DNA from 4 places in the Bradyrhizobium sp. BEA-2-5 genome. Region 3 is predicted to be linked to each of the others. Evidence: predicted binding sites of a transcription regulator. Region 3 holds the regulator's gene; each other region holds the start of a gene.

Region 1 (7,917 bases), 620 kb from region 3:
GGTCAACCGCAGATGACACTGTCTGCGAAGAGAGCAGATCCCCACCCGCTTTGCTCTTGCGAGCAAAGCGACCTCCCCTTTGCAAGGGGAGGTAAAACAACGCGGATGCAAGTGCATCACAACAAGGGAGGCTCGCGATGATCGACCATATCGGCTTTTCCGTCTCCGACTATGAACGCGCGAAAGCGTTCTACACGACGGCGCTGGCGCCGCTCGGTTACGGCCTGGTCATGGAGGTCACGGCAGAGCAGACCGGCCACGCTTCCGCCGCAGGCTTCGGCGCCGAGGGCAAGCCCGATTTCTGGATCGGCGGCGAAGGCGCCATGAACAAGCCGGTGCATGTCGCCATTCGCGCCAAGGACCGTGCCACGGTCGACGCCTTCTACAAGGCCGCAATCGCGGCCGGCGGCCGCGACAACGGTTCGCCCGGCATCCGCCCGCATTACCATCTGAACTACTACGGCGCGTTCGTGCTCGACCCTGACGGCCACAATATCGAGGCCGTCTGCCACACGCCCGGGTGAAACATCGGAACGCCGCGGCGCGCGATCCGTTGTCGCTGCGAACTTCGATGGAGCGATCAATGCGCGCGACGCGATCTGCCATCGGCAGCAGCCGCAGGGCCTCGATATGATGCCGATCGAGCCTCCCGAGATTCCGCCGACGACGCCGGGCACACCGAGCGAACCGCCGCCGGGAATTCCGCCCGGCAGTCCACGCCCCGAGGTTCCGGAGCCGGTGCGCGAACCCGGCGAGCCGCCGCGACCGGACGAGTTGCCCGGCAAGACACCCGACGAATCACCGGTGCGCGGACCGCCTGGACCGTCCGGCCCGCCGCCTGCGACAGATCGGCTCGCCGGCCGGTGCGTCGCTCTTGCGCCCAAGTTCCACGTCGATTGCAAATGTGTCGGCGCGTTTCTTCTGAACGCGCGGTGAACAACCACACATGCAACCCGTTATAATGTCGAAATAAACTTCGCCGATGATTCGTGGCTCGCCACAATCCGGCCTAACGGCTGGCGGTTCATCGTCCTGCCGAATTGTTCGGTTCTCACTTTGCTTTCCTGCCCAGACTTTCCGCCGGGGACTCCTAGACAATGACAAAGCTTCGTCTCGTGCTGCTTGCCACGACTGCGCTGACGGTGATGCAGTTCGCCACCTCAGCGTCGCACGCCCAAACTTCGCCGCTGGTCGTCGCACAGGCGCAGCAGAAGGAAGAAACCGGACCTGACGGAAAGCCGAAGGCGCGGCCAGCGCCGGGCGCGCCGGGTGCTCCTGCACGTCCCGCACCGCCGGCCGCAGCACCGCATCCGCAGGCGCCACCTCCCGCTGCGGCACCCGCGCATCCTGCTCCGCCGGCCGCAGCGCCCGCGAAGCCGACCCCGCCTGCGGCACCTGCCCGGCCCGAGCCGCCCGCGGCCGCACCGGCAAAGCCGACGCCGCCTCCGGCAGCCGCACCACATCCGGCACCGCCGCCGGCTCCCGCACGGCCCGAGCCGCCTGCGGCGCGCCCGACGACGCCTCCGCCGTCGGCTGCTCCCGCACATCCCACACCGCCTCCGCCCGCGGCTGCCCCCGCGAAACCCGCGCCGGCACCGGCACGGCCGGAGCCGCCCGCAGCGGCGCCTGCGAAGCCAACCCCGCCACCGCCGACGGCTGCCCCCGCACATCCCACGCCGACGCCACCGCCGCCGGCCGCAGCACCGCAGCGACCCGGCACGCCGTTGCCTGGCGCGGGACCCGCGCACACGCCGCCGACGCCGGCGCCCGGCGCCACGCCGAATGCCGCGCCGGCAGCACGTCCCGGCACGCCGCCCGCGGCGGCAACGCCGACACCGACTCCCGCAACGCCGGGAGCTCCGACAACGGCTCCGGCCGAACGCCGCCCTGGCGATCGTCCGGGTGGCGAACGCGGTGAGCGTCCTAGCGGCGCCAAGCAACCGCCGGGCACGCCGCCCGCGGCGACGTCAACGCCCGCGCCTTCGGCAACGACGACGCCTCCGGCAGCAGGGGCACGACCGGGCACGCCGCCCGCCGCGACAGCTCCCGGTGCGACACCGACGCCTCCGGCAGCCGGCGCACAGCCCGCACGTCCAGGCACCCCGCCTGCCGCAACAACGCCTCCGGCACCCGGCGCGACGCCGACGCCACCGGCGCCAGGTCAGCAGGGACGTCCGGCGACACCGCCCGGAACGCCTGCGACCCCGGGCGCGGCAATGGGCACGCCTGGCGCGACCCCGGCTCCGGGTCAACCGGCACGACCGGGCGTTGCGCCCGGCGTGTCGCCAGCCCAGGGAGCTGCCATGGGCGCGCCGGCGCCGTCGGTCGTTCCCGGCTCGCCCGCCGCAACGCCACCGCCCGGCCGCGCGCAATACGCGCCGCCGACGGTTGCGCCGGCCTTCCGCGCCGCGCCAGCGGTCGCAGCGCCGCTGCCGCCGCCTCCGCGGCATGACAACATCAAGCCGCTCGCGATCGGTGCCGCGGTCGGCGCCGGCGTGGTGGCCGGCGCCATCATCGGCGGAAGCATCGCCGACCTGCACAGCCAGCGGCAGGAGGTCGTCGAAGGCGGCCGCACCGTCTACACCGAGCCGGACCGCATCATCGTCCGCGATCCGGGCGGGCAGGCCTATGTCCGCGGCAACGATCTCTATCGCTTCCGCTATGGGGCCCGCGACATCCGCACCGACACCGTCGGCGGCGAAACCCGCACCGTCGTGATCCGTCCCGACGGCAGCGAGATCATCACGGTGGTCGGAACCGACGGCCGGCTGATGCGGCGCATCCGCAGGGACCCCGCCGGGCGCGAGGTGATCATCATCGACAACACCTACCGCGATCCGCGGTCGGTCGGCGGCTTCTATGTCGACGCACCGCCGCCGGTCGTCAACATGCCCTATGATCGCTACATCGTCGATGCCCAGGAGGCGTCGCCGGACTTGATCTACGAGACCATGGAGGCACCACCGGTGCAGCGGATCGATCGGCGCTACTCGCTCGACGAGATCCGTTACAGCCCCAATGTTCGCATGCAGATGCCGAGCATCGACGTCAACACGATCAACTTCGAGACGGGATCGTGGACCATCCCACCGGACCAGGCGGCCCGGTTGCAAGCGATCGCCGACGGCCTCAACCGTGCGATCCAGCGCAACCCGCGCGAGGTGTTCCTGATCGAGGGGCACACCGACGCGGTCGGCAACGAGGTCGACAATCTGTCACTGTCGGACCGTCGTGCGCAGTCCGCGGCCGAACTGCTGACGCAGCAGTTCGGTGTCCCGGCGGAGAACCTGACGTCGCAAGGCTACGGCGAGCAGTATTTGAAGGAACAGACGCAAGGACCGAGCGTGATCAACCGGCGCGTCACGGTCCGCCGCATCACGCCGCTGCTCAATGGCGGCACTGCCTCCGCCGCGCCGCCGCGCTGAGCCGCGACATCACGTTACGAAATGGCCGGGAGCGACCCCGGCCATTTTTGTTTGTTCTCCTTCGCCCTGAAAGGGGGGAAGGTCGGGATGGGGTCAGCCGCAGGTGACGGTGGCTGCGGAGAGAGCAGATCCCCACCCGCTTTGCACTCGCGAGCAAAGCGACCTCCCCTCTTTAAGGGGAAGTTGGAGAAGCCTCGATGCTCACACTAACCCTCCAACAGCAAACCTTGTTCATCTCGACCCCGCAAGCGGGAGAGGTACAGCGGGCATGCCTCGTCTCAATCTCATCATGCGTTACTTCCCCGCGCCCAGCCCCAGCGCCTCGACCATCACGCGGAACACTTCGGTATTGTCCATCGAGCCGTGCACGCGCTCGCTGCCCGGCCCGGTCGCGGTCAAGATGACGTCCTCGCCCGAATGCACGCTGGCGCCGATCATCGCCGAGAGATTGCCGGGGCGTAGGACGGCGCCCGGGACGTCCTTGTATTTGTCGTTGGCCTTGAAGGTCCCGTCGGCGCCGGCCTTGACGGTCGGCTCGTTGGGATTGTCCAGCTTCGGACGGAACGTCTCGTAGTGATCGGGCAGACTGGCGGAGAAGATGGCCAGCCGGCGGCTCACGTCGATGCGTGCCGGATAACCTTCCGCATCCGGCGCCGGATAATTGGGGAATCCAGCCCGATCGTAGACGCCGACGCGCTCACGCAGCGGCACGTTAGGTGTCGCCGCCATGTCGTCGTTGATGGTGCCGACCAAGCTGTTCGGATGGTTGTGGTCGGCTACGACCAGGATCAGCGTGTCGTCGTTGCGCGCTTTGGCCCAGTCCTTCGCCAGCCGCACCGCATTGTCGAGCATGATCGTGTCGTAGACGGCGCGCTCCATGTCGAGCAGATGAGCATATTTGTCGATCATTCCGGATTCGACCATCAGGAAGAAGCCGGCCTCATTCCGCGACAGCAGCTGCAGCGCCGCCTGCACCTGCTCGGTCAGGTCGGGCTGCTCGGGGAATTTCTTGACGCCGCCTCCCTTGAGGAATTTGCGGTCGAGCGCGCCGTCCATGTTGCCGGCGGCGAACAGGCCGAGCAATTGGCAGGTATCAGCTTTGGCCGCGAGCGTGGCGAGTTCGCCTGCGGTCGTCGCGACCGCATAGCCGGCATCGCGGAAGCGCGCGAGATAATCGATATCGTCCTTGCGTTTCGATCCGGACGTGGATTTCGGCAGGAAATTCGCGCTGCCGCCGCCCATCAGGACGTCCGGCTTCGCCGCAAAGAACTGCTCGACGATCTCGTCGTAGGCGGCACGGCGGCGCGTGTGCGCAACCATCGCCGCCGGCGTCGCGTCTTCGATCTCGGTGTTGGTGACGACGCCGACGGCGAGGCCCGCCCGGCGCTTGGCGAGGCTCGCGATGGTCTCGACCCTGGGATCGTCGAGCGGATCGGGCGTGCGATCGGCGTAGACGCCGAGCGCGTTGACGGCGCTCTTGTGCCCGGTCGCATAGGCGCTCGCCGCGTTCGCGGAATCGGTGATGATCGAATCCGAGCCTGCGGTTGCCACCAGCGCCATGTGAGGCATGTCGTCGATGGCCATCTTGCCGCGGCTCTTGCCCTCCGAAATCCCCTTGGACAGGATTCGGGCTGCGACACGGTGCGCCGGCGACATGCCATCGCCGATGAACAGGATGACGTTCTTCGCCTTGCGCGGCCCCGTATCGTAGACCGTCCAGGTCACCTTTCGGCTCTGCGTGCCGTCGCTGACTTCGACGGCGACCTGCCCGGGCCTGGCGAGCGAGACATCGCGCAGCAACAGTGCCGACTGGTCTTTTCCAGCCTCCCGCTCGGTGAATGTTCCGGACTGGCCGAACGCGGTCGCGTAATCCGCGCCGTTCACCGTCACCTTCAACTTGGCGGGATCGACCGGCCCGGGAAGCTCGACCTTGAAGTCGAATTTGGCTCCGGCCAGGATCTCGGCACGATCGATCGGATAGATCGTCTGGGCGAACGCCGGCGCTGCCGACAACGCCAGCGTGACGGCCACGCCGGCAACTCGCTTGATCATGATCGATGCTCCGCCCCTTGCGCATCATGCGCATCGGGGCGGAGGCTAGTGGCGGCGGATGACGGCGTAATGAGGCGCCGCCGGGGCGTATTGCCGCAAGGGCCGGCGTGATTTCAGCGCGCCATCTGCTGCGGATCGTAGAAGAAGCGCTCCTCGACCAGTTCCTCGCCGCGCCAGGTCTGCCAGGCGACCTCCTCCATGCTGCGGACCTTGCCGTCCTTAGCCGTGAATTCGAAGCGCCAGCAGATCGCCGAATGATCGCCGTCGAGCAAAAGCGGCCCGAGCCGCGTGGTCTTGACGCCGGCGACCGCGGCCAGCACCGCCGCCTCGCGCGCCGCCAGCGCCTCGCGGCCGACGCGCCACTCGCCGTCATTCTCCTGGGTGCGGGCATCGACTGAATAGAAATTCCTGATCGCGCCGACATGATCGTTGGATTCCACCGTGTCAGCGAAGGCTTGCAACGTCCTAAGCGAGGGCATCAGCACTCTCCATTTACCGACGGACAGTCGGTATTTATCGACCAAGAGTCGGTAAGTCAACTGGCGCCGCTACGGAACCTGGGCTAGAGATGGACGATGGCAACCCAGGCCGAACGGCGCGAGAAAACCAGAGCCGCCATCGTCAAGGCGGCGCGGCGCATCTTTGGCGAGCGCGGCTTCGCCGCTGCGACGATGGACGGCATCGCCGCCGGCGCGCGCGTCGCCAAGGGCGCGGTCTATCATCACTTCGCGACCAAGGAGGCGGTGTTCGAGGCGGTGTTCGAGCAGGTGTCGCTCGACCTCGTCGCCGATCTCGACCGCATCTCGCGCGCCGAGAACGATCCGCTGGCGGCGATGGCGGCGGGCACGCAGGGCTATTTCGCGGCGTGCTCGAAGGGCCCGACCGGCCAGATCATTTTGCGCGACGGTCCCGCCGTGCTCGGCTGGGAGCGCTGGCGCGAGATCGACGCCAGGCATTTCGGCGGCAAGCTGCCGCGCGCGATTGCGGCGGCCATGGAGGCCGGCCTGATCGCCCGCCAGCCGGTCGAGCCGTTGGCGCGGCTGCTGCTCGGCGCAGTCACGGAAGCCGCGGTTGCGGTCTCCGCGGGGCCGGACATCAGCAAGACCGGCACCGATTACGCGCGCGCGTTCCGCTCGCTGCTGGATGCGCTCAGGGTGAAGTAGCCGAACGCTCTCTCCACGTCGTCCCGGCGAAGGCCGGGACCCATAACCACAGGAAGGGATCGTGGAAGCGCGCTGGAGCACCAGCGTGCTTCATAAACCACGGCCGGTGGTTATGGGTCCCGGGTCGCGCTTCGCTTGCCCGGGACGACGAGGCGAGAGAGCACCGCCTCAGTCCTTGTCGTTCTCAAGCTGGAAGATCTGCGAGCCTTCGCCGCTCGAGATGAGGCCGGTCTTGTTGTAGAGGCCGAGCTTGGTGCGGGTGTCGGCGATATCGAGGTTGCGCATGGTGAGCTGCCCGATGCGGTCGGCCGGCGTGAAGGCGGCGTCCTCCACCTTCTCCATGCTGAGCCGCTCCGGCGCATAGGTGAGGTTGGGGCTCTCGGTGTTGAGGATCGAATAGTCGTTGCCGCGGCGCAGCTCCAGCGTGACCTCGCCGGTCACGGCGCGCGCGACCCAGCGCTGCGCGGTCTCGCGCAGCATGAGGGCCTGCGAGTCGAACCAGCGGCCCTGATAGAGCAGCCGGCCGAGGCGCATGCCGCTGATGCGGTACTGCTCGATGGTGTCCTCGTTGTGGATGCCGGTGACGAGGCGCTCATAGGCGATGTGGAGGAGCGCCATGCCGGGCGCTTCGTAGATGCCGCGGCTCTTGGCCTCGATGATACGGTTCTCGATCTGGTCGCTCATGCCGAGGCCGTGGCGGCCGCCGATGGCGTTGGCTTCGAGGAACAGCGCGACGGGATCGGAGAAGGTCTGGCCGTTCAGCGCCGTGGGCTGGCCTTCCTCGAAACGCACCACGACCTTCTCGGCCTTGACGTTGCAGTCGTCGCGCCAGAACGGCACGCCCATGATCGGGTTGACGATCTTGATGCCGCTGTCGAGGCTCTCGAGATCCTTGGCCTCGTGCGTGGCGCCGAGCAGGTTGCTGTCGGTCGAATACGCCTTCTCGGCGCTCATCTTGTAGGCAAAGCCCTGGGCGGTCATGAACGCCGACATCTCGGCGCGGCCGCCGAGCTCGTCGATGAACTGCTGGTCGAGCCAGGGCTTGTAGATCTTCAGGCCGGGATTGGTGAGCAGGCCGTAGCGGTAGAAGCGCTCGATGTCGTTGCCCTTGAAGGTCGAGCCGTCGCCCCAGATGTTGACGCCGTCCTCCTTCATCGCCGCAACCAGCATGGTGCCGGTCACCGCGCGCCCCAGAGGCGTGGTGTTGAAATAGGTGATGCCGCCGGTGGAGATGTGGAAGGCGCCGGACTGGATCGCGGCGATGCCTTCGTGCACCA
Region 2 (7,917 bases), 1.8 Mb from region 3:
CCCTCGAAGTCGCGCAGATTCACGTCGTTACCGAGCGCCCCGCCGACGATCTTGCCATGGCTGGAGACGAACAGCACCAGTTCGGGCTCCGGATTATTCCAGGTCGATTTCGGATGCAGGCCGGCGTCCATGCCGGTGCCGACCGACGACAGCGTCGGCGCCTTGGTGAAGACTTCAGCGTCGGGGCCGATGCCGACCTCGAGATACTGGCTCCAGGCGTTCTGATCGATCAACACCTGTTTCAGGTGCATCGCCTGGTCCGAGCCCGGCTTGAGCTTGGACAGATCGTCGCCGATCAGACGCGTGACCTCTTTCCGGATTGCTTCGGCCGAAGCCGGATTGCCCTTGGCCCGCTCCTCGATCACGCGCTCCAGCATCGAGATGGCGAAGGTAACGCCGGCGGCTTTCAGCGTCTGGAGGTCGACCGGCGCGAGCAGATGCGGCCTGGCCTTGTCGCGGCGGTCGGGCGGGGTGTTGGCAAGGATCGCCTCGAAATCGCCGATCCGCTCGCCGCGCGTGGCGCGCAGCGCGGCCGCGGGATCGCTTTCCTCGCAGAGCGCGCTCACCGTCGGAAACCGCGCCGTGACGTCGAACACACCGTCTGCCCGCACCGCGACGACGGCCGGCCCGCCGGCCTGCGGCAGCCAGACCCGCCCGACCAGCGTGCCAGCGGTGCCGTCCTCCGGCAGGACGTCTTTTGGCGTGAGCGATATCATCGGCACATCTCCCTTTTTGGCTTTGTCGGCTTGTTAGCACAGTCCGCCCGGCGGCGTGAAACAGCGGTCATGGCATTGTCATAGAGGGGTAACATCGCCCGTCAATGCTGCCGTCCGATCCATCTAACACACTGAAAGACGGACCTTCATGACGACCTCCGCCCTCACCGACGAAGCCTCCCGGGATGAAGCCTTGCGGGACGAAGACTTGCGGGATGAAGCCTTGCGCGCCCGCATCCATCAAGAGATGGCCGACAGCCTCGACGAGGAACTCGAGCTCGAGCTCGACGACATGAGGCTCGACGAGCTCGACCATGACGGCGCCGCCGGCAGGCCGTCGATCGACCGCAAGTTCTATTTCCGGGAACTGCTTCGCCTCCAGGGCGAGCTCGTCAAGCTCCAGGACTGGGTGCAGAGCGAGAAGAAGAAGGTCGTGGTGCTGTTCGAGGGCCGCGACTCCGCCGGCAAGGGCGGCGTGATCAAGCGCATCACCCAGCGCCTCAATCCCCGCATCTGCCGCGTCGCGGCGCTTCCGGCGCCGAACGAGCGCGAGCGCACGCAATGGTATTTCCAGCGCTACGTCGCGCACCTGCCGGCCGGTGGCGAGATCGTGCTGTTCGACCGTAGCTGGTACAACCGCGCCGGCGTCGAGCGCGTGATGGGCTTCTGCTCGGAGGACGAGTATCAGGAGTTCTTCAAGTCAGTGCCGGAATTCGAGCGCATGCTGATCCGCTCCGGCATCATCCTGGTCAAGTACTGGTTCTCGATCACCGACGACGAGCAGCAGTTCCGCTTCACCATGCGGATCAAGGATCCCCTCAAGCAGTGGAAGCTGAGCCCAATGGACGTCGAGTCCCGCAGTCGCTGGGAGGCGTACACCAAAGCCAAGGAGACGATGCTGGAGCGCACCCACCTGCCCGACTCGCCATGGTGGATCGTCGACGCCGTCGACAAGAAGCGCGCCCGGCTCAACTGCATCTCGCATCTATTGAGCCAGATCCCCTATCAGGCGGTCACCCACCAGCCGGTGGTGCTGCCGCCGCGAATGCGCAACCCGGACTATCACCGCGGCCCGATCCCGCAGGAGATGTACGTGCCGGGACGATATTGATTCTGGGCACGAGCACGCTCTGTCCTCCCCGCTTACGGGCAGGGCAATCGCATTTGGAATGAACCAATTCTTCCGCGCCGTCACGGCCGGGCTTGTCCCGGCCATCTACGTCTTTTCTTTGCGTGGAAACGAAGACGTGGATGCCTGGGACAAGCCCGGGCATGACGAGTTTGCGGGAACTCCGATTGCCTCAAACGGCCATATGCGATTGCCCTCCGCTTACGGGGGAGGATCACTAAATCGCGATTGTAGATTGTGAGGCAGCTCACTGGTCCTTTTGCGCCCTCCCTTTAAACCAGAGGTTGCTCGCAATTCGCGGGCTAGAAGGAGGCGTACGCTATGTTGAAAGAACATCTTGAAAGCAAAAGCTCGGCGACCGACCAGCCTGAAAGCTATAAGGGTGTTGCGACACATGCTATCCAAACCCTTGACCTCAGTTGGAGCGCGCCTATTCGTTACGGCGATTGCAAGCTGTCCGGCTTCTTGAACGGCACCCTGAACAACGGCCCCACTCTCAGGCTTCGTTCTGACGGAACAGCAGAATTGCTGGCAAAATTTTTCTCGACCGACGACGGTGATGTTTGGGTTATCGATCGTCTCGTTCTTTTGGATATTCACGGGACGGTGCTTTTTCAATTTCCACACCTTTCAAGTCCAGAAACCCAGACAGACAACCAAGTGCTCGATTGGGTAGCCGAACTGAGCTTCCCCGCCGTTTTCTTTTCTTCGGTCACAGGGGCGAACATGACCTATCGTTGCTAACCCCTAAGGGCGCGGTTCGCGGCTTATTCGACCTCCCCCACAAGCGGGAGAGGTGAAGTCCGGCACGTAGGCGACCGCGCCCTCGCCTACCAATGGTGCAGGCGCGCGCACTTGCTGGCACCGGATACCGACGCTAGGCTTCCCCCGATCTGGTGCAGGGAGGCCCGCTTGACTCAATCCGACGACATCAAAATCTCCGAAGATCGCCGCGACGCGCTGCGCTATGCGCTCGGGATCGGCAGCGGCGCGGCGCTCGCGGCCGCGATGGCAACGCCGGCCTCGGCGCAGACGCCAGCCGACAACACGCTGGATCGCATCCGGGCCAACAAGGTGCTGCGGATCGCGGTGCTGCCGGGCGAGCTGCCCTATTTCAACAAGGACCTCGCCTCGGGCACCTGGTCCGGCTTCTCGATCGAGATGGCCAACGATCTGGCCAAACTGCTCAACGTCAAGCTGGAATACGTCGAGTCGACCTACGGCAATTCAATCCTTGATCTGCAGGCCAACAAGATCGACCTCGGCTTCGCGCTCAACCCGACGCCGCAGCGCGCGCTGGTGGTCGATTTCACCAATCTGGTGTTCCCGCATCCGTTCGGCGCGATGCTGAAGAAGGGGCTGGAAGCCAAGACCTGGGCCGACATCAACAAGCCCGAGGTCAAGATCGCGGTCGACGTCGGCTCGGCCAACGAGGCGGTGGCGCGCCGCTTTGCGCCGAACGCCACCATCAAGTCGCTGAAGTCGCGCGACGAGGTGATGTTGGAAATGTCGTCGGGCCGCGTCGATTGCGTGGTCAACGCGCTGGTGCTCGGGCTGACCGCGATCGCCAAAAACCCGAACCTCGGCACCTACAAGATCCTGGCCTCGCCGTCGGTGACGATCGCGAGCGGCACGGCGGTGCGGCGCGAAGCCGACAAGCGCTGGCGCGATTTCCTCTCAGTGTGGATCGACTACAACCGCGGCATCGGCCAGATGCGCGAATGGTTCGTGAAGGGCCTCGGCCTCGCCGGCGTCAAGCCCGAGGATGTGCCGGTGGAGTTGAGTATTTGAGGCGATTGCCGAGACGGCAGTGATTTCCCTCTCCCGCTAGCGGGCGCTTGCGGGGGAGGGCCGGGGTTGGGGGTGTCGCCACAAGCGACGCCCTATGTATGGAGAGAGCCCCCACCCGGATCGCATCTAACGATGCGATCCGACCTCCCCGCAAGCCGGAGAGGTCAAGCAACTCACACCTTGTCGTAGGTCAGCCCGCGCTCCAACCGCCTGGCCACCAGCGTCGACGGAAACAGGATCGCAAAATAGATCAGCGCCACGATGGTGTAGACCTCGAGCGGCCGGTAGGTGTCGGCGTTGATCAAGGTCGCGTTGTAGACGAGATCGGGTACCGCGATGATCGAGACCAGCGAGGTGTTCTTGAGCTGCGTGACCGACTGGTTGACATAGGGCGCCATCATCGGCTTCAGCGCTTGCGGCAGGATCACGAGCCGCATCAGGCGCCAGCCGCGGAAGCCGAGCGCCTTCGCGGCGTCCCACTGGCCGACCGGCACGCTCTCGATCGAGCCGCGCACGATCTCGGCATAGAACGCGCCGCCATAGAGCGAGAGCACGCTGACGGCGGCGACATGCGCCGGGATGTTGACGCCGATCACGACCGGAAACGCGTAGTAGAACCAGATGATCTGCACCAGCAGCGGCGTGCAGCGGAACAATTCGATATAGGCGATCAGGAGCCAGTCGATCACCGGAATGCGCCGCAGCCGCAGCATGCCAACGATCAGGCCGATCAAGGTCCCGAGAATAATGGTGCCGATGGTGTAGGCGATGGTCCAGGCGAGCCCGAGCCAGAACAGATGGCTGTACTTGGCAAGGATGCCGAAATCCCAGACGTAGTTCATCCTGCCCCTCGGTTGCCGCGCGCTTGATCGCCAAACATCGCAGGCGGCCTCGCACGAGTCACGCGATATACCGGTCTGGCGAAAATGCTCGCACCTCGAACGGCGGCGCATCGCCCGCGATCATCGCCGCAATTGCGGCGCCAGTTCCGGGGCCGGTGGTGAAGCCGATATGCTGGTTGCCGAAGGCGAGCCAGAGCCCGCGATGTCGCGGCGCCGCACCGATCATCGGCAGGCTGTCGGGCAGCGTCGGCCGCGCGCCGCGCCAGCGCTCGCCGACCGCATCGCCAAATTCGACCACGCTGCGCGCCATCGGCACCACCGCCTCGAGCTGCGAAAAATTCGAGGGCGCGTCGCGCGCGGTGAGCTCGACGCCGCTGGTGACGCGAACGCCCGATTCCATCGGCGTCATCAGAAAGCCGCCCTCCGCATCATGGATCGGCCGCAGCAATTTGCGTGCCGGGTTCGGCACGAAATGCTGGTGATAGCCGCGCTCGAAGGCCAGCGGCACGCGATAGCCGAGCGGCCGCAGCAGTTCGGCCGACCACGGCCCGAGCGCGACCACGACATGGCGCGCGGCGATCTCGCCGTCGGCGAGCTGCACGCGCCAGCCGTCGCCGTGCGGCTCGATCCGCCGGACCCCGGATTGCCTGATCGTGCCGCCGCCAGCGGCGAGCATCTGCGCGTAGGCCTTGACCACAGCTCCAGGTAAATCGACCGATGCCGTCTGCGTGTGCAGCAGGCCGACGCTATAGGCAGGGATGATGTTGGGCTCGAGCGCGGAGATCGCCTGGCGATCGAGCACCTCGCTCCTGATGCCGAACTCGGCGAGCGCTGCCTGCTCGGCCTGGGCGGCGGCGAGCCCGTCGCTGCGCCAGGCCTTGAGCCAACCGGTTTCGCGGATGCGATGGCCGGCGCCGGCCTGCACGATCCAGTCGCGATGCAGCTTCAGCGAGGTCCCGATCAAACCGTGCAGCGCGGCGGCGCGCGGCCTGGTCTGCGATGGCACAGCGGCTGCAAGGAAGCGCATCACCCAGCCGGCATTGGCGAGCGCCCACGCAATGTTCCAACGCAGCGCCGGATGCGCGTTGGTCAGATATTTCGGCAGGTTCTTCAGCAGCGACGGCGTATTGAGCGGCAGGATCGAGCCTGACGAGATGATGCCGGCATTGCCGTAGGAGGTTTCGCTGCCGGGCTCGCGGCGATCGACGACCATGACGGAGAGCCCGCGCCGCCGCGCGGCGAGGCCCGCCGAGACGCCGACCATGCCGGCGCCGAGCACGGCGACATCGACCCGCTCTGTTGGTTCGCCCTCGCTCATGGCGTCACATCAAGGTCAGGCCGCCATCGACCGGCAGCGTCGCGCCGGTGACGTGGCCCGCTTCCGGCGACAGCAGGAAGGCGACGACGGCCGCGACCTCGTCGGGCTCGGCCAGCCGCTGCATCGGATTGGCCTTCGCGACGCGCTCCCAGGTCGCGGTATCAAGCGCGCCGAACAGGCCGGGATCCTTGCGGGTGTAGCCCGGCATCACGGCGTTGGCGGTGGCGCCTGACGCGGCGAGCTCGATCGCGAGCGACTTCACCAGCACCTCGAGCGCGGCCTTCGCCGCAGCCGATCCCGGATAGGTAGCGCCGGGCACGAAGCGATGCGGCCCGAAGCTCGACACCGCGACGACGCGGCCTTGCGCGCTGCGCGTGAGGTCGGACAGCGCCGCCGCCGCGATTTCATGGAAAGCCGCAGCCATCACCGCGAAGGCGCGCTCCAGCGCCTCGCGCGGCAGGCTGGGGAACTCGCGCCGGTCGGCAAAGCCCGCGGCGTGCACGATGCTGTCGATCGGCCCGAACGCGGCCCGCGTTGCCGCGACCAGCGCGGTGCCGGCGCCGGCTTCGGCGAGATCGCCGGTGCTCACCTCGACCTTCGCGCCCTTGCTGCGGCATTCCTCCGCAACCGAATTCAGCCGCGCGAGGCCGGCGGCCTCGGTGCCCTGTCCGTGCAGCATCAGGGATTGATCGGGGCCGGCGAGCCGGCGCGCGACTGCGGCGCCGATGCCGGAGCCGCCTCCCGTGATGATCGAAATTCGCATGAGTTGCGTGCTGTCAGTGCGATAAGAGACGGCGAACTATAGGTTCGGCGTCACGAAATGCAAACCGCGCCCATCGACGTGAGTTTAGCGCCGCGTTCAACGCCAAATCAGCGCCACGGCTCGACCAGGATCTTGGTGTGCATCTCGGGATTGGCGAGATCGGCGAACGCCTTGGCGACGCCGTCGATGCCGACTTCGGCGGTCACCATCGCGGCGGCATCCACCTGCCCTTCCGCGATCAGGCGCAGTGAGCTGGCGAACTCCTCCGGCGTGTAGCCGAGCACGTACTGGACGCTCAGCTCCTTCATGATACCGAGCATGGGCTCGCTTCTGTCGGCTTCCATGCAGACGCCGACCACGATGATGCGCGCATCGCGCGGCGCGCCTTCGAACACCTGCTGCAGCAGGCCGGGTATGCCGACACATTCGAAGATGATCGCCGGCTTCAGCGCCGGCAGCATGGCCCGGAACGGTGGTCGCGCCGCCTTCTCCGCCTCCGACATCTGCGCGTGCTCGGCCCAGGTCGCATAGGGCAGCGTCCTGGCGGGATCGACCACCACATCGGCGCCCATCTTCTCGGCGAGCTGGCGCCGCGCCGGCGAATAATCGGCCGCAACGATCGGTCCAAGCCCCCTGATCTTCAGCGCCGCAATCACCGCCAGCCCGACCGGTCCGCAGCCGATCACCAGCGGCACCTCGCCGCCCTGGATGTTGGCCATCGCCACCGCATGGACGCCGACCGCCAGCGGCTCGGTGAGCGCGGCATGCTCCGGCGCAAGCCCGTTGGGCACTTCAAGCAGCAGCGCTTCGCTCAGCAGCATCGCCTCGGCGTAGCCGCCGACATTGTCGTTGGAATAGCCGATGCCTTCGATACCCTGCGGCGTCAGCAGCGCCGGCAGCGAGCAGACTTTCGTCCCGGGCTTCAGCTTGCGCGTGGTGTTCGGGCCGTAGTCGAGGACCTCGCAGCAGAACTCATGGCCGAACACGACGTCGCGCGACAGATCCATCGGCGTGCGGCCGGGCAGGAACTTGCTCATCTCCACCATGCGATGGGCGTGCTGGCGCGCATGCAGGTCGGAGCCGCAGATGCCGCAGGCGAGCGTCCTGACCAGCACCTGGCCGGGGCCCGGCTTCGGCTCGGCGATCCGGTCGACGACGATCTCTCCGTTCCTGAAAATCGCGGCCCGCATATTCCCTCCCGCGTGGGTTTTGTCCCACTCATTTTGACGCGTATTTCGTGCCGCGAAATGCTGTCGCGGATCAAGTCCGGGACAGGCTTTCGCTGCAGGAGGCTATAGCACGGAGGGTCACCACGTATAGCGCATAACGCCCTTGCCGGCGTAAGACTGTGTCACGTT
Region 3 (7,917 bases):
GAAGCGGCCCTCGAACTTGACCGACGACCCGAGCAGCGTGGTGAGCACGATCGCCTCGCCGAGCAGCTTGCCGACCGCGGGCGGATAATCGTGCTTGTGCAGGATCTCGTCGAGCGCGGGTCCGAGCCGGGTTAGCCGGCCACGCAGATCCAGCGCGCCGACCTCGAAGGCCAGCACGGCATCGTCGACAGGAACCGCTGAGGGCGCGCGAACCGGCGCCTCGGGCGTGATTTTGATGTCGGGGGATTGTGAAACCATGGCGCTCTATCTGGGGTCTCGGACCGCAAAACGAAAGGGGTTCAGCAGAACGGATCTATCCGTCGTCACTGCGAAAGCAGGGACCCATAACCACCAATGTGAGTTGCTGCATTCAGCTGGGGCTCCAGCTTTCGCAAAATTTACATCGGTGGTTGTGGGTCCCGCCCTTCGCCGGGACGACAGCATTGAATGGGCGCTACGCGACCGCGTCGAAGCACCAGGCCAGAATGCCCTTCTGCGCATGCAGGCGGTTCTCGGCCTCGTCGAAAACGACCGATTGCGGACCGTCGATCACGTCATCCGTGACCTCCTCGCCGCGATGGGCCGGCAGGCAGTGCATGAACAGCGCATCGGGCTTGGCCAGCGACATCAGCTTGGCATTGACCTGATAGGGCTTGAGCACGTTGTGGCGGTGCTCGCCCTCCTTGTCGCCCATCGACACCCAGGTGTCGGTGACGACGCAATCGGCGCCGCGCACGGCGGCTTCCGGATCGGTGCCGAGCACGATCGGCGCCCCTGACGTCTTGATCCAGTCGCGCATTGCCTTCTTCGGCGCGAGCTCCGGGGGTGTTGCGACGTTGAGCTGGAATTTGAAGCGCTCGGCGGCATGCGCCCAGGACGCCAGCACGTTGTTGTCGTCGCCGGTCCAGGCCACCGTCTTGCCCTCGATCGGGCCGCGATGCTCCTCATAGGTCATGAGGTCGGCCATCACCTGGCAGGGATGCGACCGCCGCGTCAGGCCGTTGATCACGGGCACGGTCGCATAGGCCGCAAGTTCCAGCAGCGCCTCGTGATTGAGGATGCGGATCATGATGGCATCGACATAGCGCGACAGCACCCGCGCGGTGTCGGCGATGGTCTCGCCGCGACCGAGCTGCATCTCGGCGCCGGTGAGCATGATGGGCTCGCCGCCGAGCTGGCGCATGGCGACATCGAACGACACCCGCGTCCGCGTCGAGGGCCGCTCGAAGATCATCGCCAGCGTCTTGCCTTCGAGCGGCCTGACCGGCTGGTGCGCCTTCTGCTTCGCCTTCATGGCGGCTCCGGCGGACAGCATGTTGCGCAGCTCGCCGAGCGGCAGCTCGTTGATGTCGAGGAAGTGACGGACCGGCTTGCTCATCATCCAGCCGCCTTCTTCGGCTGCGCCGCCGACAATGTCGCGCAGGCGCGCTCGAGCGCGGTGATCGACGTATCGATCTCGGCCTCGGTCACGATCAAGGGCGGCAGGAAGCGCACGACATTGTCGCCGGCTCCGACGGTGAGCAATTTTTCGGCGCGCAGCGCCGCGACGAGATCGCCCGAGGGCACCACGGCCTTGATGCCGATCAGGAGCCCCTCGCCGCGCACCTCGCTGACGACATCGTGATGGCGATCGATCACGGAGGCGAGCTTCTGCTTCAGCAACAGCGACATTTTCTGCACGTGATCGAAGAAGCCGGGCTTGAGCATGACGTCGAGCACGGCGTTCGCAGCCGAGATCGCGAGCGGATTGCCGCCGAAGGTCGAACCGTGCGAGCCCGGCCCCATGCCGCGCGCAGCGTCAGCGGTGGCGAGCACCGCGCCGATCGGGAAACCGCCGCCGAGCGCCTTCGCAAGCGACATCACGTCGGGCACGACGCCGGTGCGCTTGTAGGCAAAGAGTTCGCCGGTGCGGCCCATGCCGGTCTGCACCTCGTCGAAGGCGAGCAGCAGGCCCTTCTCGTCGCAAAGCTGGCGCAACGCCTTGAGGAACGCCGGCGGTGCCGAACGCACGCCTCCCTCGCCCTGGATCGGTTCGATCAGGATACCGGCGGTGTTCGGGCCGATCGCCTTCTTCACGGCTTCCAGGTCGCCATGTGGCACCTGGTCGAAGCCGTCCATCGGCGGACCGAAGCCCTCGAGATATTTTGCAGAACCGGTGGCGGCCAGCGTCGCCAGCGTGCGGCCATGGAAGGCGCCCTCGAATGTGATCAAGCGATAGCGCTCAGGATGCCCCTTGGAGAAGTGATGGTGGCGCACCAGCTTGATCACGCCTTCCAGCGCCTCGGCACCGGAATTGCAGAAGAATACGAAGTCGGCAAAACTTTCATTGCACAGACGCGCCGCGAGCTTCTCGCCGTCCGGGCTCTGGAACAGGTTCGACATGTGCCAGAGCTTCGTCGCCTGCTCCTGCAACGCCTTGACCAGCGTGGGATGCGCATGGCCGAGCGCATTCACCGCCACGCCGGAAGTGAAATCGAGATAGCGATCGCCATTGGTCGCGATCAGCCAGGCGCCCTCACCGCGCTCGAAGCCGAGATCGACCCTGGCGAAGACGGGGAGCAGATGCGACGTGGCAGCGTTGGTCATGGCGATCACTGACGGTTTGAAGCCGACAATTGCCGCGCGCCTTGACGCCAGCGCAGCAACGGCCAGCTTCGGAAAACAAAACGGCCGCCTTTGCGGGCGGCACGTGGCGGGCATTCTATGCTGCGGTCAGTAAGTGTCAATCGCCACGAAGTGGCCTTCCTGCAATGCGAAACGAGCGCAATCCGGAGCATTCCGGTGCGGTGGAAAACCCTCATCGAACTGCTTAACTGTGTGGGAACATGTGGACGCGAGTCGGCGGACTCTTGCGCGGGAGTCACGCCATATTGTAGCGTTTGGACTGTCAGATACGACATCTCGTGCAGCGGTACTGGACCCTCTAAGTAGCCTTCGTGTCTCGCGTAAACGTTCGGGCGCAACACCGTGCCCGGCGAGGGCTAAGGGATTCTGGCCGCAGGGATATTTGTCCAGATTGGCTCGCAGCGCCGCTCCAACGATTGGCCGGCGCTACGCGAAGGGAAGAATGCAATGACGGTTTTGACCTGGTCCGATGATCGCGTCGAGCAGCTGAAAAAGCTCTGGGAGGCCGGACTTTCGGCCAGCCAGATCGCGGCGGAGCTCGGCAATGTGACCCGCAATGCCGTGATCGGCAAAGTGCACCGGCTCGGCTTGTCCGGCCGCGCCAAGAGCCCTTCGTCGGCAGCGCCCCGGCCGCGCAAGGCGCGCCCCGCGCAGCACATGATGCGGGTGACCCGCCCCGTTGCCCGCGGCAACACCGCGCTGGCGCAGGCCTTCGAGGTCGAGGTCGAGGCCGAACCCGTCACCTACGACAACGTGGTGCCGATGAGCCAGCGGCTGTCACTGCTGGAGCTGAACGAGGCGACCTGCCACTGGCCGGTCGGCGATCCATCGAGCCCGGATTTCTTCTTCTGCGGCGGCAAGGCGCTCTCCGGCCTGCCCTACTGCGCCCAGCATTCGCGCGTGGCCTACCAGCCCGCCGCCGATCGCCGCCGGCCGTCGGCGAAACCGCAGATCAAGTGAGCACTCGGGAAAACGTCGGAAGAACTCAAAAACAAATCCCCGCGAAAGCGGGGATTTTTTTGTGTGACGTAGCTCGGCTATATGCCCAGCGTCGTCCCGGCGCATGCCGGGACCCATACGCCGCGGCCGGCGCAATCGGCAAGCGGCCAGACGGCTCTCTAACAACGCCCATTCGTGGTTATGGGTCCCTGTGTCTTGGAAGTCTGTCAGGATGGGTTGGGCGGGAAGCCGTTGGGTCCTTGGCGCTTGACGCCGTGAGCCGGCTCGGCCTCCCGCCCGTTCCATTACCAACCTGAACAGTTGCACGAGGCTGCGCCAACAGACCTCGCATCACAGGGACAGGCACCGTGATCATACCCCCTCGTTATGTCGGAATCGACGTCTCCAAGAAGCATCTCGATATCTTTGATGAAGCTGACGGCGTGTCCAGGCGCATCGCCAACGCGGCACAGGCCATCACACAGCAGGTGGCGCGTTGGCGATGCGATGCGCTGGTCGTCTTCGAGGCCACGGGCGCCTATGACCTCGCGCTTCGCGAGGCCCTAAGCCAGGCCGGTGTCCGCTTCGCTCGGATCAATCCGGCTCGAGCTCGCGATTTTGCGCGGGCCAGCGGCCAACTTGCCAAAACCGATCCGATCGATGCACGGATGCTGGCGGCCTTTGGCCGGGTCATGCAGCCGGCAACCGAGCGGGCCGCCAATCCCGCCCGCAACGCTTTGGCAGGGCTTGCAAAACGGCGGGACCAACTGGTTCTCATGCGCGCGCAGGAGAAGAACCGGCGCAGCGAGGCCGACGACCGCGCCATGGCCGAACGGATCAGTCGGCTCATTGAGGTTCTCGACGGCGAGATCGCCGAGATCGAGGCCGATATCAACGCATTGACCAAGGCCGAGCCGGAGATCGCGGACGATGCGCGGTTGATGCGCTCACTGCCGGGCGTGGGTCCCGTGGCTTGCATGCAGCTGATCGCGAAGATGCCGGAACTTGGACATGTTGGAGCGAAGCAGATCGCCGCGCTCGCGGGCCTTGCCCCCTTCAACGTCGACAGCGGCGCCTTCCGTGGAAAACGCAAGATCGCCGGCGGCCGAAAGCGCGTTCGTGACGCCCTCTATATGGCGGCTCTGAACGCGGTTCGTCGGGCCGATCCATTCAAGGCCTTCTACGCGCGGCTGCGACAGGTCGGCAAACCAGCCAAGCTCGCTCTCATTGCCGTCGCCAGGAAGCTCCTAACGGTCCTCAACGCCATGATGCGCGACAGAAAGCCCTACCTGCAGACCAAGCCGACATAACAGTTGCCGGCTCCCGTGCGCAATTGCGCACTAGTTGTGGCCGTTACGGCTGCGGCTCCGCCTTCGCAAACCGATCGTCCAGCGCATAACCGGCGCCACGGACGGTGCGGATCGGATCCTGCTCGCGGCCGAGATTGAGCAGCTTGCGCAGGCGGCCGATGTGGACGTCGACAGTGCGCTCGTCGATGTAGATGTCACGGCCCCAGACGCTGTCGAGCAGCTGCTCGCGCGAGAACACGCGGCCGGGATGCTCCAGGAAGAACTCCAGCAGACGGTATTCGGTCGGGCCGAGATCGATCGGCCGGCCCGAACGCGCCACGCGGCGCTTGTCGCGGTCGAGCTCGATATCGCCATAGGCGAGCACGGTGGCGAGCCGCTCGGGGCTGGCGCGCCTGAGCAGGCCCTTCACGCGGGCCAGCAGCTCCGGCACCGAGAACGGCTTGACGATGTAGTCGTCGGCACCGGTCGCAAGTCCCCGCACCCGCTCGCTTTCCTCGCCGCGCGCGGTCAGCATAATGATCGGCAGCTGCTTGGTTTCGGGACGGGTGCGCAGCCGCCGGCACAGCTCGATGCCCGACAGGCCCGGCAGCATCCAGTCGAGCACGATCAGATCGGGAATGTGCTCCTTGAGGCGGGTGTCGGCATCATCGCCGCGCATCACCGTCTCGACGTCATAGCCTTCCGCATCGAGATTGTAGCGCAACAGCGTCGTCAGCGCTTCCTCGTCTTCGACTACCAGAATGCGTGCGCTCATCGGTTTAAGTTCTTTCTCTGTGGTGATCCGTTGCCCAGACGCAAACCGAAACGCTTACTTCCTTGAGCATAGTCCCCGCGGAAACGAGTTGTCGAAGGACAATCCGGTTCCGCGCTTGCCGATCAAGCCTCAGCTGCCCGGCACCGTCGTGGCGAAGGTCGTCATGTCGCCCTTCGGCCGCTTGTCGGTGATCGCCTGGCCCTCGATCATGTAGAACACGGTCTCGGCGATGTTGGTGGCGTGGTCGCCGATCCGCTCGATGTTCTTGGCACAGAACATCAGATGGATGCAGAACGAGATGTTGCGCGGATCCTCCATCATGTAGGTGAGGAGTTCGCGGAACAGCGAGGTGCAGATGGCGTCGACTTCCTCGTCGCCCTTCCACACCGCCATCGCCGCCGGCAGATCGTGCGCGGCATAGGCGTCCAGCACCGACTTGACCTGCTGCTGCACGAGGTCGGTCATGTGCTCCAGGCCGCGGAACAGCTTGAGCGGGTGGAAGTCGGTCTCCAGCGCGGCGACACGCTTGCCCATGTTCTTGGCGAGATCGCCGATCCGCTCGAGGTCGGTCGCAACGCGCATGGCCCCGACGATCTCGCGCAGATCGACGGCCATCGGCTGGCGGCGGGCGATGGTGAGCACGGCGCGCTCCTCGATGTTGCGCTGCAGATTGTCGATCTCGATGTCGGCGGCGACGACGCGCTGACCGAGCGTGACGTCGCGGCGGATCAGCGCGTCGACGGAATCGACGATCATGCGCTCGGCGATGCCGCCCATCTCGGCGACCAGGCGCGTGAGTTCCTGGAGGTCGGTATCGAAAGCCTTTGCGGTATGTTCAGAACCCATGGCTTGTCTCCCTCAACCATGGTCCCGGGGATCATGGTTTCGTGTCCTGAATTTTAGCATGACCTGATCGGAAAACCGGTTGCCACTTTTCCGGATCATGCGCCGGTCAGCCGAACCGGCCGGTGATGTAATCCTGCGTGCGCCGGTCGCTCGGCGACGTGAAGATCTTGCTGGTGTCGTCGAACTCGATCAACTCGCCGAGATACATGAAGGCGGTCTTGTCGGAGACGCGCGCCGCCTGCTGCATGTTATGGGTGACGATCGCGATCGTGTAGTTCTCGGACAATTCCTGGATCAGCTCCTCGACCTTGGCGGTCGAGATCGGGTCGAGCGCCGAGCACGGCTCGTCGAACAGGATCACCTCGGGCCGCACCGCGACGGTGCGGGCAATGCAGAGGCGCTGCTGCTGGCCGCCGGAGAGCGACAGGCCGGAGGCGTTGAGCTTGTCCTTGACCTCGTTCCACAGCGCGCCGCCGCGCAGCGCCTTCTCCACGCGACCGTCCATCTCGGACTTCGAGATCTTCTCGTAGAGGCGGATGCCGAAGGCGATGTTCTCGTAGATCGTCATCGGGAACGGGGTCGGCTTCTGGAACACCATGCCGACCCGTGCGCGCAGCAGATTGAGGTCGAGCTTGGGGTCGAGCATGTTGGTGTGGTCGAGCAACAGCTGGCCGGTGGCGCGCTGGCCCGGGTAGAGGTCGTACATCCGGTTGAAGATGCGCAGCAGGGTCGACTTGCCGCAGCCGGACGGGCCGATGAAGGCCGTGACGCGATTGGTGCCCAGCGCCAGATTGATGTTCTTCAGCGCATGGTGCTCACCGTAGTAGAAATTGAGGTTGCGCGCGGTGACCTTCGGCGGCGCTTCCGGCAGCGGAACCTGGGGAACGTGGCCCGCGGCAGTCGTGGAGACAGAAAGCTCGGTCATTTTGCGGCCCTTTCGGCACCAAGGATACGCGCGCCGATATTCAACGCGAGCACGGTGAATGTGATCAGCAGCGCGCCGCTCCAGGCGAGTTGCTTCCAGTAGGCGTAGGGGCTCTGCACGAAGTTGTTGATGGTCACCGGCAGGTTGGCCATCGTCTTGTCCAGGCCGAGGCTGAAGAATTGGTTCGACAGCGCCGTAAACAGCAGCGGCGCGGTCTCGCCCGCGACGCGAGCCGTGGCCAGCAGCACGCCGGTGATGAGGCCCGAGCGCGCCGCACGGTAGGCGATGCGCTTGATCACCAGCGAACGCGGCAGACCGAGCGCGGAGGCCGCCTCACGCAGCGGGTTCGGCACCAGCAGCAGCATGTCCTCCGTGGTGCGCACCACCACCGGGATCACGATCACGGCGAGCGCCAGCGCGCCGGCGATGGCCGAGAAGCCTCGCATCGGAACCACGACCGCACCGTAGATGAACAGGCCGATGATGATCGAGGGCGCCGACAAGAGGATGTCGTTGAT
Region 4 (7,917 bases), 2.7 Mb from region 3:
GCAGGCTCGGCAATCTCGAGATTTCAAACCGCTGCGGTCTGCCGCGCTCGACGGTGTCGCGGCTCACGCACACGCTGACCCGCATGGGCCAGCTCGTCTATCTGCCGCGCGATCAGAAATATCGCATCGGCCCGAGCGCGGTGGCGATGAGCGCATCGATGATGAAGGGTGCACAGCTGCGCAGCATGATCCGGCAGCGGCTGCAGGAAGTGGCCGAGCAGTTGCCGGGCACCGTCGGCTTCGTCGTCCCCGATCGCTTTCATCTCGTCTATCTGGAGTTCGCCCGCGCGGCGAACGCGCTCGGCCTGCATGAGGCCACCGGCAGCCGGATCTCGATGGCGACCACCGCGGCCGGCCACGCCTACACGGCCGCGCTCGATCCCGCGGTCGGCGACGCGCTGATCGCGGAGATGGAAGGCGAGTTGCCCGACAGCGCCAAGATGCTGACGCCGCGCATCGAGGCCAACCGCCGGCATTTGCAGGAGCGCGGCTATGTCGTCGCCTGCGGCCTCTGGAGCCCGCACATCAACGGCCTCGCGGTGCCGATCTGGTCGCCGCAGTACCAGACCTTCGTGGTCATCACGATCGGTCTTCTGTCGGCGATGTATGACGAGCCGCGGCTGCATCGCGAGGTGGCGCCGCAAATGGTCGAGCTCGCGGCCGCACTCGGCAGCCTGCTCGAAGGCGCCGACGGCGACATCTTCAGCAATCGGATCGAACGCAAGTCGCTTCCGGTGACCGCCCATAACAACAACAAAATCATCAAGACGGGAGCAGTGAATGAACTGGAAGCCGGAACTCGACGAGCTCGCCCGGCGCGAAGCCTTCGCGCGGGAGATGGGCGGCGTTGACAAGGTCAAGCGACAGCATGACCAGGGCCGGCTGACTGTTCGGGAGCGTATCGACAAGCTGATCGACAAAGGCAGCTTTCACGAGATCGGTGCCGTCTCCGGCATCGCCGAATATGACGAGAGCAACGAACTCAAGCAACTGACGCCGGCCAACTGCGTGTTCGGCCGCGCGCGCGTCGACGGCCGCACCGTCGTCGTGGTCGGCGACGATTTCACGGTGCGCGGCGGCTCGGCCGATGCGTCGATCTCCGCAAAGCCGTTGATGGCGGAAGAGATGGCGCACGATTTCCGTCTGCCCATCGTCCGCATCATCGAGGGCTCCGGCGGCGGTGGCTCGGTCAAGACCATCGAGACCAAGGGGGCGGCGAACCTGCCGGGCGGCATCGGCGGCACGCGCTGGTACTGGTACACGACCGCCAACCTGGCCCGCGTGCCGGTGGTCGGTCTCGGGCTCGGCTCGGTGGCGGGCCTGGGGGCGGCGCGTCTTGCCGCCAGCCACTATTCCATCATGACCCGGAGATCCGCGATGTTCGTCGCAGGGCCGCCGGTGGTGAAGGCGCTGGGGCAGGACCTCACGAAGGAGGAGCTCGGCGGCGCCGACATTCAGACCCGCGCCGGGGCGGTCGATCACGCCGTCGACACCGAGGAGGAGGCCTTTGCCTGCGCGCGGCGTTTCCTGTCCTATCTGCCGTCATCGGTCTACGAGCTGCCGCCGACATTGCCCTGCACCGACGATCCGGAGCGCGGCGACGAAGCGCTGATGAATGCGGTGCCGCGCAACCGCAAGCAGGTCTACAAGATGCGGCCGATCATTGAGTCCGTCGTCGACAAGGGCTCGTTCTTCGAGGTCGCCAGGAATTTCGGCAAGCCGATCATCATCGGCCTCGCCCGGCTCGAGGGCAGGGCGGTGCTGCTGCTGGCCAGCGACAGCTTTCACTATGGCGGCTCCTGGACGGCCGATGCCTGCCAGAAAGTGGTGCGCTGGGTCGACTTTGCCGAAACCTTCCATCTGCCGATCGTCTATCTCATGGACTGCCCCGGCTTCATGATCGGCCTCGACGCCGAGAAGGCGGCCACCATCCGCCATGGCGTCCGTGCCATGACCGCGGTCAACCAGACCACGGTGCCCTGGTGCACCGTGATCCTGCGCAACGCCTTCGGCGTCGCCGGCGTCGTGCATCAGCCCGCCGACCGCTTCTCGATCCGCTATGCCTGGCCGTCGGCCTATTGGGGCTCGCTCCCGCTGGAAGGCGGCATCGAAGCCGCCTACCGCGCTGACATCGACGCGGCGGAGGACAAAGCGGCGAAGCTGAAGGAGATCGAGGAGCGGCTCAACAGGCTGCGCTCGCCGTTCCGCTCGGCCGAAAAATTCTGGGTCGAGGAGATCATCGATCCCAGGAAGACGCGGTCGCTGCTGTGCGAGTTCGCCCGTCTCGCCGAACCGATCCGCAAGGCCGGGCCGCCGAGCAACATGTCGACGCGGCCGTAAGGCTTTCACGTCGTCATTCCGGGGCGGCCCGCAGGACCGAACCCGGAATCTCGAGGTTCCGGGTTCATGCTTCGCATGCCCCGGAACGACATGTCTTATTCACTCTCCCGATGCACGTCGTGGATCACGATGCCCATGCCGTTCTCGGGCATCTTGATCCATTCGCGCCGCTTCAGCGAGCGCTTGGTGTCCTCGTGCCCGCTCACCCAATGCTCGCGCATCGAGGTGCCGGAGAATTCGTGGTCCTTGGCGTCGCCCTCATAGGCCTTCTGCTGATAGATCAGCTGCAACAACGTGATGCCCGGCAGCCGGGCGTTTGCCTTCTTGAGCTGGCGCTCCTCGTCCGAGAGCTGACCGTCGGGGATTTTTCCCAGCGCGTTGTGCAGGGCGGTGCGCAGATTGTAGGTCTTGCGATAGACGTCGGTGTTGTAGCGGGGGCGCGACGAATACATGATGTCCTTGTGCCGGGCCATCACGTCCTGGATGTCGCGCGGCAGCGCGCCGCGCGCCGAGAATAGGTCGACCTGGAACACCAGCGAATTCATGTTGTCTTCCTGGTCGAGCAGATGCTGCAGCGGCGTGTTGGACACGATGCCGCCGTCCCAGAAATGATCGGTACCGACCTTCACCATCGGCAGCGCCGGGGGCAGCGCGCCGCTCGCCATGATGTGCTCGGGGATGATCTCGTCATGGGCATTGTCGAAATAGATGAAGTTGCCGGAGAGCACGTTCACTGCGCCGACCGCGAAGCGTATCTTCTTGGAATTGATGCGGTCGAAATCGACCAACTCAAGCAACGACTCGCGCAGCGGCGTGGTGTCGTAGTAGCTGGTGGCGGTGCGCGCGCCGGCCGGGCTGAACCACGGATTGCTCTGATGCGGGGTGAAGAAGCCGGGTTGTCCGAGCGTCGTCGTCAGCCATGAGCTGGTGAGGTTGCGGGCCTTGCGGAAGACGTCGCCGTCCGGCGTGTAGTGCCAGATCTTGCGGCTGGTGATGCGATCCCAGAACGTGTGCAGCCGCTCGAGCCGCTTTTCGGGCGGATTGCCGGCGATGATAGCCGAGTTGATTGCGCCGATCGAGACGCCGCACACCCAATCGGGCTCGATGTTGGATTCATGGAGCGCCTGATAGACGCCAGCCTGATAGGCACCGAGCGCGCCGCCGCCCTGCAGGACCAGAGCCACGCGATCGCAGCCTTCCGGACGCCAGCCCGGTGTCGCGTGATCGATATCGTCGAAATGCGGCGTTCGCGCGTCCATATCAGACACTCCAGAATTTGCGGCGAGAATTCAGCGCGCCGATGACGCCGTGATGACAAATGCAACGCCCGCGCTCGGCGCATCCGGCATGCCCGCCTGCATGGTTAGCATTCGCCTCATCAACGAAACGCGAGTCACGCAAGCGCAACCGCGGTCATGTACCTGACGGAAATTCCTCACATCGCTGTCAATCTCGGCCGCTAGCTTTCGCGCAAACTTTTCAAACACGAGGTTATTTGCGATGCGCAGGGAAGATCTGCTCAAGCTTCCGTCGATGCCGGCCGCCGGCCCGAGCTATCCCGCCGGTCCGTATCGCTTCATCGATCGCGAATTCCTCGTCATCACCTATGAGACCGATCCGGAGTTGATCCGCGCCGGCCTGCCCGAGCCACTGGAGCCGATCGAGCGGGCGATCGTGCATTACGAATGGATCAAGATGCCCGACAGCTCCGGCTTCGGCAGCTACACCGAGTCCGGCCTCGTGATCCCCGCGCGCCTGCATGGCGAGGAGGTCAACTTCGTCTGCCAGATGTATCTCGACGATGATCCGCCGATCGCGGCCGGCCGCGAGATCTGGGGCTTTCCGAAGAAGTACGCTCATCCGAAGCTCGAGATCGTCAAGGACACGCTGACCGGCACGCTGGAATATGCCGGCCAGCTCGTTGCGATGGGCACGATGGGCTACAAGCACGAGAGCATGGCGGGCAATGGCGACGTCACCCGCGCGACGCTGTCGAAGACGCAAGTTAATCTGAAGATGATCCCCGGCGTCGACGGCCATCTCGAGGTCTGCCAGCTGGTCGCGATCAACCTGACCGACATCGTCGTCAAGGGCTCCTGGATCGGACCCGGCCGGCTGCATTTGGTGCCGCACGTCAATGCACCGGTCGCCGATTTCCCGGTCAAGCGTGTCGTCGGCGCGCATCACTTCCTCGCCGACCTGACGCTGCCGTTCGGCCGCGTCGTGCACGACTACAACAAGGAGGCCGCGGAAGCGGCGGCGCCGACCGGTCTTGCGGCCGAGTAGGGCGGTCGCTGACATAAAACTGTAACAGGCGCGTCCTCCTATGTTGCGTCGAGGGGACGCGCTTGCTCAGCGTTGCGCGTGGGCGAGGTCTTGAACATGTCATTTCGCGCGGTTGCGTTACCGATTGCCTTGGGGGCGGGCCATGCTGGCTGATCCACCTCCCGCTCCGGCAGGGTCGCTGCTGACCCGTGAGGCGGTCCCCGGTCTGGTCTGGGCGTTCCGCCTGCATCACGACGGCCGTGCCGAGGCGCTTCCGATCGATGCGCCGATCGAGCCGAGCCATGACGGAAGGCTGTGGCTGCACTTCAACCTGACCGACGTCCGCACCCGGGCATGGTTTGCCAACATGCACATCCCGCAGCTCGCGCGGGACCTGCTGCTGTCGAATGACAATTTCCAGCAGATCCACGTCGTCGACAATTGCGTCTACGGCGTGTTTTCCGATCTGGTGCGGGATATCGACGCCGCGACCCGGGAGACCGGCTTTCTCCGCTTTGCGATGACCGAACGCCTCCTGGTCAGCGGCCGCCATCAGGCGCTGTGCTCCGCCGATGCGACGCGCCGCGTGCTCGAGGGCGGCCATCGCGTCGGCAGCGTCGCGGCGCTATTGGAAAAGATCGTCGACGAGATCGCCGACACCATGGACCGCATGACGGACAAGATCGGCACCGATATCGATGCGATCGAGGAGCGGGTGCTCGCCGAGGATACCGGATCGGAGCTGCGCAAGAATCTGAGCCGGATGCGCCGCACCTGTGTGCGCCTGCATCGCCAGCTCGCCGGCCTGCGCGTGCTGTTTCACCGGCTCGAGCAGAAGAACACCGACAATCTCAGCCCGGCGCTGCGGCTGCAGGCCGGCAAGCTCGCGCAGCGGCTCGACGGTCTCGACCACGACATCGTCGAACTGCACGAGCGCAGCCGCCTGCTCGAGGAGGAGCTGCGCTTCAAGCTCGAGGAGGAGAGCAACAAGCATCTCCACGCCTTGTCCGTCGTCACCATGATGCTGCTGCCGCCGACGCTCGTCACCGGCATCTTCGGCATGAACACCAAGGGATTGCCGTTGACCGACGTCGACAGCGGGTTCCTGGTCGCGGCCGGCCTTCTGATTGGGTCGGCGCTGCTGGCTTATCTGCTGATGCGGCGGCTCGGCATCGTCAAATAGTGCGAGCGCACCGCGGCATTCCCGATGTGCAGAGTTCTTTCCCGCGCGATGTTGGTGGCCGCGGCCCTTGCGCTCGGCGCGCCGGCGAATGCCGAAGACAAGCCGATCGCCGAGCGGATTGCTGATACGCGGGCTGCACTCGAGGAGGCCGGCTACCAGTTCAGCCTGACCTATATCGGTGAGGGGTTTTCCAACGTCTCCGGCGGTGTCAGCAACGGCGCGGCCTATACCGGCCGTCTCGATCTCGGTACCACCATCGACCTCGAGAAGGCGATGGGCTGGACCGGTGCGACCTTCCACGCCAACATGTACCAGATCCACGGCGACGGGCTGTCGCGGAGCTATGTCGGCAACCTGTTCCTGGTGTCCGGCGTCGAGTCGCTGCCGGCGACGCGGCTCTATGAATCCTGGATCGAGCAGAAGCTGCTCGGCGGCAAACTCTCGGTGCGCGTCGGCCAGCAGGGCTCGGACGTCGAGTTCATCGACAGCCAGTACGACGACATCTTCATCAATTCGGCGCTCGGCTGGCCCGGCATTGTCGGCACCATTCTGCCGGCCGGCGGACCGTCGCCGCCACTTGCCGTGCCCGGCATCCGGTTCAAGGCCAATCTGTCCGACCGCATCACCGCCTATCTGGCCCTGTTCGACGGTTCGGCTTCGCCGCCGCAGGGCATGGACGACCCGCAGATATTGAACGCCCACGGGCTCAATTTCCGGGTCAACGATCCGCCATGGTGGATCGGCCAGCTCAAATACAAGTTCGAGATCGGCGAGAGCAGGCTGCCGGCGACCATCACCGGCGGCGCCTGGTATCACATGGGCTCGTTCGCCGACCAGCGCTTCTCGGCCGACGGGCTCTCGCTCGCCGATCCCGACAGCTCCGGCGACACGCGATGGCTGCGGCGGGACAACGGCATCTTCATGGTCTATGAGCAGCTGCTTGCGCGCGCCAGGCCGGACGCTGACAAGGGCGTTGCGTTCTTCATGCGCGCCTCGGTCAGCCCGTCGGACCGCAACCTGATCAGCACCTATGTCGACGGCGGCTTCCTGTTCACCGGCTTCAGCGAGGCGTATCCGGACGATCGGTTCGGCATCGCCGCGATCTATGCCAGGATTTCCGACGCCGCACGCGCGCTCGACCGCGACACCCAGATCTTCACGGGCACGCCGTATCCGATCCGCGACTACGAGGCGATCCTCGAGATCACCTACCAGCACGTCGTGAACCCGAATTTCACCATGCAGCCGATGTTTCAATACATCGCCCATCCCGGCGGCGGCGCCGTCGATCCCAACGATCCGACGCAAACGCATCGGATCAAGGACAGCGTGGTGTTCGGGATGCGCACCATCCTGTCGTACTGACCGGCGGACGTCGCGCAGGCAGCGGCCTCAGGCCGCGACCGGCTTCGGCTCCGCCGCCGATTTCGGCTGCGGCCGCGCGATCGCCAGCACGATCAGCGCGGCGAACACGCACAGCGCGCCGGCAATGAAGAACGCAGGCAGGTAGCTCTCATATACCGTGCGGGACAGGCCGGCGCCGAACGCGGCGGCGCCGGCGCCGAGCTGATGGCCGGCAAAGATCCAGCCGAACACCAGATTGGCGCGCTCCGGTCCGAATTTCTGCGCGGTGATCCGCACGGTCGGCGGCACGGTGGCGATCCAGTCGAGCCCGTAGAACATCGCGAAGACGGAGAGGCCGTAGAACGAGAAGTCGCTGAAGGGCAGGAAGATCAGCGAGAGCCCGCGCAGCCCGTAGTACCAGAACAGCAGCCAGCGATTGTCGTAGCGGTCCGACAGCCAGCCCGACATGATGGTGCCGAAGAAGTCGAAGATGCCCATCGCAGCCAAGAGGCTCGCCGCCTGAACCTGCGGGATGCCGAAATCGAGGCACATCGGGATCAGGTGAACCTGGACGAGGCCGTTGGTCGAGGCGCCGCAGACGAAGAAGGTCGCGAACAGGATCCAGAACGCCGTCGATTTCGAGGCATCGCGCAACGTGCCGAGCGCGGCGGCCACGATCGGCGCATTGGCCGGCGGCGGCGCGGGAATTGGCGTGCTTCCCTCGTCGCCGAACGGGCGCAGGCCGACGTCGCTCGGCCGGTCGCGCATCACCAATAGCACGGCGA

Evidence for each region. The regulator PhoB, encoded in region 3, activates phosphate uptake and scavenging genes when phosphate is short. The targets are predictions, from matches to a motif close to TGTCATNNANCTGTCAT.
Region 1: RX327_RS01715 (alkaline phosphatase) is a predicted target of PhoB. The motif match lies at 5,536-5,552, and genes of this name have one in related genera.
Region 2: ppk2 (polyphosphate kinase 2) is a predicted target of PhoB. The motif match lies at 782-798, and genes of this name have one in related genera.
Region 4: RX327_RS17210 (acetoacetate decarboxylase) is a predicted target of PhoB. The motif match lies at 3,641-3,657, and genes of this name have one in related genera.

The regions. Positions count from the first base shown of each region.
Region 1 is NZ_CP136629.1:360,908-368,824, reverse strand. It holds gene RX327_RS01730 (VOC family protein) at 138-524, shown strand; partial or broken gene RX327_RS01725 (hypothetical protein) at 634-849, shown strand; gene RX327_RS01720 (OmpA family protein) at 1,098-3,425, shown strand; gene RX327_RS01715 (alkaline phosphatase) at 3,720-5,477, opposite strand; gene RX327_RS01710 (hypothetical protein) at 5,591-5,956, opposite strand; gene RX327_RS01705 (TetR/AcrR family transcriptional regulator) at 6,053-6,640, shown strand; partial or broken gene argG (argininosuccinate synthase) at 6,809-7,917, opposite strand, start outside.
Region 2 is NZ_CP136629.1:2,773,839-2,781,755, reverse strand. It holds gene RX327_RS12925 (fumarylacetoacetate hydrolase family protein) at 1-716, opposite strand, end outside; gene ppk2 (polyphosphate kinase 2) at 964-1,827, shown strand; gene RX327_RS12915 (DUF6294 family protein) at 2,167-2,589, shown strand; gene RX327_RS12910 (transporter substrate-binding domain-containing protein) at 2,758-3,636, shown strand; gene RX327_RS12905 (amino acid ABC transporter permease) at 3,810-4,478, opposite strand; gene RX327_RS12900 (FAD-dependent oxidoreductase) at 4,537-5,796, opposite strand; gene RX327_RS12895 (SDR family NAD(P)-dependent oxidoreductase) at 5,801-6,559, opposite strand; gene RX327_RS12890 (zinc-binding dehydrogenase) at 6,667-7,749, opposite strand; gene RX327_RS12885 (autotransporter domain-containing protein) at 7,867-7,917, opposite strand, start outside.
Region 3 is NZ_CP136629.1:983,603-991,519, reverse strand. It holds gene RX327_RS04505 (Hsp33 family molecular chaperone) at 1-258, opposite strand, end outside; gene argF (ornithine carbamoyltransferase) at 455-1,378, opposite strand; gene RX327_RS04495 (aspartate aminotransferase family protein) at 1,378-2,586, opposite strand; gene RX327_RS04490 (GcrA family cell cycle regulator) at 3,073-3,585, shown strand; gene RX327_RS04485 (IS110 family transposase) at 3,933-4,874, shown strand; gene phoB (phosphate regulon transcriptional regulator PhoB) at 4,918-5,628, opposite strand; gene phoU (phosphate signaling complex protein PhoU) at 5,758-6,474, opposite strand; gene pstB (phosphate ABC transporter ATP-binding protein PstB) at 6,581-7,399, opposite strand; gene pstA (phosphate ABC transporter permease PstA) at 7,396-7,917, opposite strand, start outside.
Region 4 is NZ_CP136629.1:3,723,756-3,731,672, forward strand. It holds gene RX327_RS17195 (IclR family transcriptional regulator) at 1-851, shown strand, start outside; gene RX327_RS17200 (acyl-CoA carboxylase subunit beta) at 781-2,340, shown strand; gene RX327_RS17205 (patatin-like phospholipase family protein) at 2,436-3,599, opposite strand; gene RX327_RS17210 (acetoacetate decarboxylase) at 3,841-4,626, shown strand; gene RX327_RS17215 (transporter) at 4,769-5,788, shown strand; gene RX327_RS17220 (carbohydrate porin) at 5,837-7,153, shown strand; gene RX327_RS17225 (MFS transporter) at 7,181-7,917, opposite strand, start outside.